Regions from separate parts of the Chromobacterium paludis genome, predicted to be linked through region 1. Evidence: predicted binding sites of a transcription regulator. Region 1 holds the regulator's gene; each other region holds the start of a gene.
What was found. Region 1 encodes FNR, which switches genes on or off when oxygen is low (the NO sensors DNR and NnrR bind a similar motif). Its sites were predicted from a motif close to TTGATNNNNATCAA; they were not measured.

Region 1 (3,276 bases):
TGGACGGCATGTGCGGCCATCTGGAGCAGGCGATGGACGAGATAGGCTACTTCCAGCGCCGCAACAGCGAGCGGCTGATGCGCCGCATGCGGACCATGTTCCACCGCGCCGGCATGCTGCGCGAGGAGATCGACATCCTGCGCGGCTTCTACAAGCAAGTGCAGCGCGCGGCCGGCAAAGCCTCCGGCGATGCGGACTGAGCCAGGCTGCGACCTGCCTTACGCGCATCCCGCGGTGCGCGATCTGGCCTTTTTGCTGACCTCTCCCCCGCCCTGGCTGTGCGGCGCGGACATGCCGCCCGAGCGCCTGCTGGGCGCGGACGGCGCAAATCTGCTGGCCGAACTGGACCGCGCGCCGGCGGCGCTGGAAGCCTGGCTCGCCGGGGCGCCGGCCGTCCGCCTTGGAAAATATGCGGAACGATTATTCTCATTTTGGTTTCGCCATGCATCGCATATCGAACTGGCTTTTGAAAACCTGAAAGTCATCAATGCGGCGCGGCGCACGGTGGGAGAGTTCGATTTTCTGCTGCGCCTGGACGGCGAACCCTGGCATCTGGAAACCGCCAGCAAGTTTTATCTGCAAGTTGGCGACTCGCCCGATGAGCTGATCGGCCCTGGTATCAATGACGCCTGGCGGTTAAAAGAGACCAAAAATACAACACAGCTGCTTTTATCGCGCCATCCCAACGCTCGGGCCGTCCTGCCGCCGGGCTTCGAGAACTGCCGCGCCGCCGCCCGCCTCTGCGGCTGGTTCTTCTATCCCGCAGGCGCCGCCCCTGCGGCCCTTCTCGCGCCCGGCCAGCTCCATGGCTGGCACGCGCCGCGGCTGGATGCCTGGCCCAGACGGCACGAAAATTCGCGCTGGGCCTGGCTGCCCCGATTGCGCTGGCTGGCGCCGGCCCGCTTGGCAGAGGCGGAGACGCAGGAAGAACACGCCTTGCGCGACAGCTTGTCCGCCGCCGCCGCGCCGCAGCTGGTGGCGGAACTGCAGCCTGGCGCGGACGGCGTCTGGCGCGAAGCGGCGCGCGGCTTCGTCACCCCGCCCGGCTGGCCGGACCCCGGCCGCCTGGCCGCGCTGCGGCAGCGCATCGCCGCCGCGCAGGCATGAAAAAAGGCAGGCCATGGCCTGCCTTCCTCACTTCTCAACCCACCCCGCTTAGTGCCCGTTGGCGTGGGCGCAGCCGGAAATCAAGGCTTTCAGATCGTCCAGTTGCACCAGCTGGATGTGCTTGTGATCGACGGTGATCCAGCCTTGTTGCTGGAACTTGGACAGCGTGCGGCTGACCGTTTCCAGCTTCAGGCCCAGGAAGCTGCCGATTTCCTCGCGGCTCATGCGCAGGATGAAGTCGTTGGCGGCGAAGCCGCGGCTGGACAGGCGGCCGGACAGGTTCAGCAGGAAGGCGGCGATGCGCTCCTCCGCCTTCATATTGCCCAGCAGCAGCATGACGTTTTGGTCGCGCACGATCTCGCGGCTCATCAGCCGGTAGAAGTGGTGCTGCAGGCTGGGGATGTCGCGGCTCAGCGTTTCCATGCGGTTGAACGGCAGTTCGCACACTTCGCTGTCCTCCAGCGCGATGGCGTCGCAGCTGTGGTTGCCGGTGGAAATGCCGTCCAGGCCCATCAGCTCGCCGGACATCTGGAAGCCGGTCACTTGCTCGCGGCCGTCCTGGCTGGCGACACAGGTCTTGAAGAAGCCGGTGCGCACGGCGAACAAGGACTTGAAAGACTCGCCGCTGTGGAACAGGTACTCGCCGCGTTTCAGGCGTCGGCTCTGCCGGATCACGGTGTCGAGCTGGCTCATCTCCTCGCGGTTCAGTCCGACAGGCAAGCACAGCTCGCGCAGACTGCAGCTGGAGCAGGAGACTTTCAAAGAATGCAGGGGTGTGTGGTTGTGTTCAGACATGCTATTTGGCTGCAAGCTCGTAAAGGTTGACCATAGTCAATGCCGACAATGGGGGATTTCCGCAAATTTACCAGTACACCGGAAGTTTTTCCATCTGAATGAGACATGAAAACCACCCATCCCTTCTCACCCGCCCATTTTGAGTTCGATCGCGAGCTGATCGAACGCCTGGATGGATCTGGACCGCGGTATACATCGTACCCGACCGCAGATCGCTTCACATCAAATTTCTCTGATGATGACTATCTGCTGCGCCTGCAACAACGCCGCATCGGCGCCAACCGCAAGCCTTTATCGGTTTACGTGCATATACCATTTTGCAACACCGTCTGCTTCTACTGCGCCTGCAACAAGATCATCACCAAGGACAAGAGCAAGGCGGACATCTATCTGGACCACCTGGAGAAGGAAATCCAGCTGGTGGCGGCGCAACTGGGCTGCCGCGAGAAGATCATCCAGCTGCATTTCGGCGGCGGCACGCCCACCTTCCTCTCCGATGCGCAGCTGGAACGATTGATGGCCATGCTGGCCGAGCACTTCGAGTTCATGCCCGACGGCGAATACTCGATCGAGATCGACCCGCGCAAGGTGTCGCGCGAAACCATGCTCAAGCTGGCCAAGTTCGGCTTCAACCGCATCAGCGTCGGCGTGCAGGACTTCGAGCCGGCGGTGCAAAAAGCCGTCAACCGCGTCCAGAGCGAGGAAGAAACCCGCGCCGTGATCGAGGCCGGGCGAGAGGCCGGCATCCAGTCGGTGAGCCTGGACCTGATCTACGGCCTGCCGCTGCAAACGCGCGAATCCATGCTGCGCACCTTGCAAAAGGCGCTGGAGCTGAACCCGGACCGGCTGGCGCTGTACAACTACGCCCACCTGCCCACGGTGTTCATGCCGCAGCGGCGCATCCACGAAGCGGACCTGCCCTCCGCCTCGGTCAAACTGGACATCCTGCAGGATGCGGTGAAGATGCTGACCGACGCCGGCTATGTGTTCATCGGCATGGACCACTTCGCCAAGCCCGACGACGAACTGGCGGTGGCGCTGCGCCAGGGCCGGCTGCAACGCAACTTCCAGGGCTACTCCACGCATGCGGACTGCGACATGCTGGCCTTCGGCGTGTCCGCCATCAGCAAGGTGGGCTCCAGCTACTGCCAGAACGACAAGACGCTGGAGGGCTATTACGCGGCGCTGGACGCGGACAAGCTGCCCATCGTGCGCGGCATCACGCTGGACAACGACGACCTGTTGCGCCGCACCATCATCCAGGGCCTGATGTGCCGCTTCGCCTTGTCGGTGGAGGCGATAGAGGAAATCTTCGGCATCAACTTCGCTCAGTATTTCACCGAGGAAATGCCGCAGATCCGCGCCTTCCAACAG
Region 2 (3,276 bases), 1.9 Mb from region 1:
CTTGACGCTGAACATGGAGTCGCGGCCGAACAGGCGCGGGATCAGGTAGTACATGGAGCCGATGGTGATGAAGCCCACCCAGCCCAGCGCGCCGGAGTGCACGTGGCCGATGGTCCAGTCGGTGTAGTGGGACAGCGCGTTGACGGTCTTGATCGACATCATCGGGCCTTCGAAGGTGGACATGCCGTAGAAGGACAGCGAGACCACCAGGAACTTCAGCACCGGGTCGGTGCGCAGCTTATGCCAGGCGCCGGACAAGGTCATGATGCCGTTGATCATGCCGCCCCAGGACGGCGCCAGCAGGATCAGGGAAAACACCATGCCTACGGACTGGGTCCAGTCGGGCAGGGCGGTGTAGTGCAGGTGGTGCGGACCGGCCCACATATAGGTGAAGATCAGCGCCCAGAAGTGCACCACGGACAGACGGTAGGAGTACACCGGGCGGCCGGCCTGCTTGGGCACGAAGTAGTACATCATGCCGAGGAAGGCGGCGGTGAGGAAGAAGCCCACGGCGTTGTGGCCATACCACCATTGCACCATGGCGTCCACCGCGCCGGAGTAAACCGAGTAAGACTTCCACAGCGTCACCGGCACGAAGGCGGAGTTGACGATGTGCAGCAGGGCCACGGCCAGGATGAAGGCGCCATAGAACCAGTTGGCCACGTAGATGTGCTTGACCTTGCGGATGGCGATGGTGCCGAAGAACACGATGGCGTACACCACCCAGGTGACGGCGATCATCAGCTTGATCGGCCATTCCAGCTCGGCGTATTCCTTGCCGAAGGTGAAACCTAGCGGCAGGGTGATGGCGGCCAGCACGATGATCAGCTGCCACATCCAGAAGGTGAAGGCGGCCAGTTTGTCGGAAATCAGCCTGACGTTACAGGTACGTTGCACCACATAGTAGGACGTGGCGAACAGGCCGCAGCCGCCGAAGGCGAAAATGACCGCATTGGTGTGCAAGGGGCGCAGGCGGCCAAAGTGGAACCAGGGCCCGAAATTGAGCTCTGGCCACACCAGCTGGGCCGCGATGACGACGCCCACCAACATGCCGACGATGCCCCAAACTACGGTCATGATGGCAAATTGGCGCACCACCTTATAGTTATAAGTGGATTGCGTTTCCATTAAGGTTATCTCCAAGGTTGCTAACTCAGAACATGAACAAACCGTAGCGGCTTGAACTTCTTCACCTCAGCCCCATTTGCTACTGGGTAGGCTCAAGCCACGGGAACCGAACAGCATAGTTGAGTCAAGTGCCGATCCGTATCGAAGGCTTACGATGTCTGTATTAGCAGTTCGTCAGCGGTTTCGACAGCACCAATTCCTAGCCAGATCAATGCCTTTATTCTAAATCAAGCACCATACCCAAACCAGACGCATGAACGGTTTGGCCGTTTTAGCATGTTCTTGCCGTCGTCCTGCGGGGACGGCAATCGTTAAACGGTCCAGATTGTCACGCATGCAATTGTATTGGCCTGTGGGCAACAGCTCTTGATATGGATCAATACGGCACAATCGACGCCGCTTTCCAGGCGAAAATGCTAGAATCATCAGGTTTTGCAACGCACGCAGGCGATCATGAACCAGTCCATCCCAGTCCACTACACTCTGCGGCCGGTTTCCCCGGAGGCCCACCTGTTCGAAGCCACGGTTACAGTTTTGCAACCTGCGAAGAATGGCCAGATTTTTTCGCTGCCGACCTGGATTCCCGGCAGCTATATGATACGTGAATTTTCCAAGCACCTTGGCCAAATCCAGGCGGAAGCCGGCGGCAAGCCGGTGGTGGTGCGCCAGCTGGAGAAAAACCGTTGGCAGGCCGATCCGGCCAAGGGCGCGCTGACCCTGCGCTACCCGGTCTATGCATTTGATCTGTCCGTGCGCGGCGCTTATCTGGACGGCGAGCGCGGCTTTTACAATGGCAGCAGCGTGTTCCTGGCGGCGGAAGGCTACGAGGACGCGCCGTGCAGCGTGGACATCCTGGCGCCGGAAGGCAAGTCTTATGCGGATTGGAAAATCGCCACCAGCCTGCCGGCCGTGGAGGTCAAGAAAAAGAGCGGCTTCGGCCGTTACCAGGCGTCCAGCTACGATGAGCTGATCGACCACCCGGTGGAAATGGGCGCGTTTCAGAAAGTCAGCTTCAAGGCCTGCGGCGTGCCGCATGAGTTCGTCGTGTCCGGCCGCTTCCAGGGCGATCTGAAGCGCCTGGCGGACGACACCAAGAAAATCTGCGAATACCAGATCCAGCTGTTCGGCGAACCCGCGCCGTTCGAGCGCTATGTGTTCATGCTGTTCGTCGGCAAGGATATCTACGGCGGCCTGGAGCATCGCGCCTCCACCGCCCTGGTGGCCAATCGCGACGACCTGCCGGCGCCCGGCGCGACCGAGATCAGCGATGGCTACCTCAAGCTCTTGGGCCTGATCAGCCACGAATACTTCCACAGCTGGAACGTCAAGCGCATGAAGCCGGCGGCGTTCACGCCGTACGACCTGAACCGCGAGGGCCATACCCGTTTGCTGTGGGCCTTCGAGGGCATCACCTCCTATTACGACGATTTGACCCTGGCGCGCTGCGGCCTGATAGACGAGAAGCGCTACCTGGGCCTGTTGGCCGAAACCATCACCGGCGTGCAACGCGGCGCGGGCAGGATGAAGCAAACGCTGGAGCAATCCAGTTTCGAGGCCTGGACCAAGTACTACCGCCAGGACGAAAATAGCCCCAACAGCATCGTCAGCTACTACACCAAGGGCGCGCTGGCCGCGCTGGCGCTGGACTTGACCATCCGCCGCGACAGCCAGGGCAAGCAATCGCTGGACGACGTGATGCTGGCGCTGTGGAAGAAATGGCTGGCGGACGGCAAGGGCCTGCAGGAAGACGAGTGGGAAAAGATCGCCATCGAAACCACCGGCCTCAAGCTGCAGCCTTTCTTTGATCTGGCGCTGCGTTCCACCGCAGAGCTGCCGCTGACCGAACTGTTGGCCAGCCAGGGCGTCGAAATGCAATTCGAGGCGGCGCAGGGCGCGGCCGACCGCGGCGGCGTGGTCGACGCCTTCGCCGGCAAGCCGGCGCCGCTGACGCTGGGCGTCAAGACCGCGGCCGACGCCGCCGGCGTCAAGCTGGCCCAGGTGCTGGACGGCGGCGCGGCCCAGGCGGCAGGCTTGTCCGGCGGCGACGTGGTGGTGGCGGTGGACAAGCTGCGCGCCTTCGATCTGGACAAGCAGATATCGCGTTATGCCGCAGGCGACCAGATCAAGCTGCATGCCTTCCGCCGCGAT
Region 3 (3,276 bases), 1.7 Mb from region 1:
GCGGGCGACGGCATCGCCCCTGGCCGCCGCCCGGCTCAATGCCACCAGGTGCAGCACTTCGCGCGGCAGCGCGTTGCCTATGCCGGTGATGGCGCCGGTGGCGTTGCAATTGACGAAGCCGTGCACCACCTGGGTATCCACCCCCACCATCAGCGTGACTTCGTCATCCTGGGAGGTGATGTGCTCGGCGGCGTAGCGCAGGTCGGCAGCGCCGCCGAACTCCTTGAAGCCGATCAGATTGGGATAGGCGCGGCGCAGCTCGAAGAACAGGTCGGCGCGGGTGGCGAAGCCATAGTAGGGGCTGTTGTAGATCACGGCCGGCAGCTTGGGCGCGGCAGCCAGAATGGCCGAGAAATGCGCCTTTTGCGCGGCCGGCGACGCGCCGCGCGACAACACGCGCGGGATCACCATCAAGCCATGCGCCCCCACCCTGGCGGCGTGGGCGGCGTGGGAAACCGCCTCGCGGGTGTTGACGGCGCCGGTGCCCACTATGGTCGGCACGCCTGCAGCCACCAGCCGCGCCACGCCCTCCTGGCGCTGGGCCTCGCTCAGCAGCGGCCAGTCGCCCATCGAGCCGCAGTACACCACCGCGCTCATGCCCAGGGACACCAGCTCCTTGCCCTTGGCCACCAGCGCGTCGAAGTCCGGCTGGCAATCGGCGGTGCACGGGGTCATCAGCGCCGGGATGCAGCCGGTGAAAATGTTATCGCTCATTGTCTTGCTCCTTGCGGCATTCATTCAGGTGAGGCGCGCGGGGTTCAGATGCCCCACGCGAAGGGGTCTTCTTCGTCGATCAATAGCGTGGCGCGGGCCGTGATATGGGCGCGGCCGGTGATATAGGGGCGGATGAAGTCGCCTTCCCGCTGGTAATGGCCGATGAAGCGGCTGCCGGTGATGCCGGCCTGCACCCAGCGCTCGCCTTCGGCCAGCTTGCCGTCAGCGGCCAGGCAGGCCAGCTTGGCGCTGGTGCCGGTGCCGCAGGGGGAACGGTCATAGGCCTTGCCGGGGCACATGACGAAGTTGCGGCTGTTTGCATGCTCATCGTCGGCAAACAACTCAAGGTGATCGATAGGCGCGCCGTCCGCGCCGGTGACGCCCTGCGCCGCCAACGCCTGCATCGTGGCGCAGCTGAACGCGCTCAGCGCCTCGACATTGTCCAGCCGCACGCTCAGGCCATGCTCGGCCACCAGGAAAAACCAATTGCCGCCCCAGGCGATGTCGCCAATCACCGTTCCATGGCCGGGCACCTCCACCGCCGCCTGCCGGCGGTAGCGATAGGACGGCACATTGCGCAGCGTCACCGCGCCGTCTTCATGCAACACGGCGCCGACCGTCCCCACCGGCGTATCTATCTTGTGCGCGCCGGGCCTTATCCATCCCAGGTAGTGCAAGGAGGCGATCAAGCCGATGGTGCCGTGGCCGCACATGCCCAGGTAGCCGGCGTTGTTGAAGAAGATCACGCCGCAGGCGGCGTCCGCCGAAACCGGCTCGCAATACAGCGCGCCCACCAGCACATCATTGCCGCGCGGCTCCAAGAGGCAGGCGCGGCGCCATTGATCGTGCCGCTCGCGCAACGCGTCGCGCTTATCCGACATGCCGCCGCCCGGCAAGGCGGGGAAGCCGCTCAATACCAGCCGGGTGGGTTCGCCACCGGTGTGGGAGTCTATGACCTCCAGTTGCCGCATCCGCTTGTCCATTCCAAACCCCGTCAAGTCCGGCCGCCCGCGCCGTTATCCCGCAGCGCGTGGATTCCATTGCCTCTCCGCGCCGCATCCCTGTTCGCTGCCACCCCGATAGCATGGCCGCGTTGCCGCCGACAATCTTGATGGCTATCATCAGTTGTCATGACGAAATCGGCATAGTTTGGGCGGCGCGGCAGCTTGGCTCGCTCAGCGGCCCGGGATCAGACAGGACGCGGCAGCAGTGGGATGGATCAGACGGCAAGGACGGAGGGCGGCCCTGCGCGGCGGCGGGCCCATCCAGAAAGGCGGGAAGGATGACGAGCACGACGGTTGAAGCCATCGCCCGCTGGCGGGAAGGACGCCAACCGGCATCGCTAGAAGACTGGCTGGCAGGCCTTGCCCCGCTGCTGCCGGTGCTGGACCTCATCCCCAACGCGGCCATCTTCATCAAGGACGCCAGGGCGCGCTATCTTTGCGCCAACCAGACGCTGGCGCAGCGCTGCGGCTTGAAGGATTTGCAGCCGCTGCTGGGCAAGACCAGCGCGGAAGTGTTTCCGGCCCAGCTGGGGCCGGTCTATACGGCGCAGGACATCAAGGTGCTGCAAGACGGCCTGGTGCTGGAAGGCCAGCTGGAGCTGCATCTGTTCAAAAGCCGGGAACCGGGCTGGTGCCTGACCTACAAATGGCCCTTGTACAACCGGCAAGACGAAATCATAGGCCTGATAGGCATTTCGCTGGATTTGCAGTCGGCCAGCAAGAGCCATCCGGCTTATAAGCGTCTGGCCGCCGTGGACGAGTTCATCCGCCGCCATTTCAGCCAGCCGGTTTCCATGGCGCAGCTCACCGGCATCGCCGGCATGTCCGCCGCGCAGCTGGAGCGCTATTGCAAAAAAGTGTTCCACCTCTCGCCGCGGCAAATGATACACAAGGCCCGGCTGGAGCACGCGCACCGGCTGCTGCAGACCGACATGGCCATCACGGACATCGCGCTGCGCTGCGGCTACACGGACCACAGCGCCTTCAGCCGCCAGTTCAAGGCCCTGACCGGGCTGACGCCGCGCCAATACCGCCAACAGCTGGATCAGGATGAGCGCCGCTAGTCGGCGCGGCCAAACCGGCGCCGGTACTCGGCCGGCGTGCATCGCAGCTCGCGGCTGAATAGCCGCCGGAACGTGCCGGCATCGTGATACCCCACCCGCTCCACAATCTCGTCCAGGCTCAAGGCGGTGCCTTCCAGCATGCGCCGCGCGCTGTCCAGCCGCAGCTGCTGCAGATATTGCAAAGGCGTTTGTCCCAGCACTTGGCCAAAGCGCCGCATCAGCGTCCGTTCGCTAGCCCCGGCCGCCTGGGCCAGGCTGGCCAGCCGGTAAGGCTGCCGTAAATTGTCCAGCAACCAGTGCTGGCAGCGCAGCACCAGCTCATCGTCATGCCCGGAAAAGTCCTGCAGGCTGGCATAAGGCGCCTGGCTGACGCGGTTGGCATCCACCAGCATCAAGCGCGCGCAGGCCAAGGCCAGATCGGCGCCGCCATATTGCTCCACCAGGCGCAGGGCAAGATTGAGATAGGCGGTGGTGGCTCCGCCGCAAATCACGCC

Region 2: a site for FNR is predicted at 1,495-1,508, ahead of FYK34_RS01495 (M61 family metallopeptidase). Genes of this name have one in related genera too.
Region 3: a site for FNR is predicted at 1,823-1,836, ahead of FYK34_RS04575 (4-hydroxyproline epimerase). Genes of this name have one in related genera too.

The regions. Positions count from the first base shown of each region.
Region 1 is NZ_CP043473.1:2,707,073-2,710,348, forward strand. It holds gene FYK34_RS12685 (RNA methyltransferase) at 1-200, shown strand, start outside; gene FYK34_RS12690 (DUF1853 family protein) at 190-1,107, shown strand; gene fnr (fumarate/nitrate reduction transcriptional regulator Fnr) at 1,156-1,902, opposite strand; gene hemN (oxygen-independent coproporphyrinogen III oxidase) at 2,008-3,276, shown strand, end outside.
Region 2 is NZ_CP043473.1:307,083-310,358, forward strand. It holds gene ccoN (cytochrome-c oxidase, cbb3-type subunit I) at 1-1,128, opposite strand, end outside; gene FYK34_RS01495 (M61 family metallopeptidase) at 1,582-3,276, shown strand, end outside.
Region 3 is NZ_CP043473.1:1,008,503-1,011,778, reverse strand. It holds gene FYK34_RS04580 (dihydrodipicolinate synthase family protein) at 1-714, opposite strand, end outside; gene FYK34_RS04575 (4-hydroxyproline epimerase) at 759-1,685, opposite strand; gene FYK34_RS04570 (AraC family transcriptional regulator) at 1,997-2,782, shown strand; gene FYK34_RS04565 (GlxA family transcriptional regulator) at 2,779-3,276, opposite strand, start outside.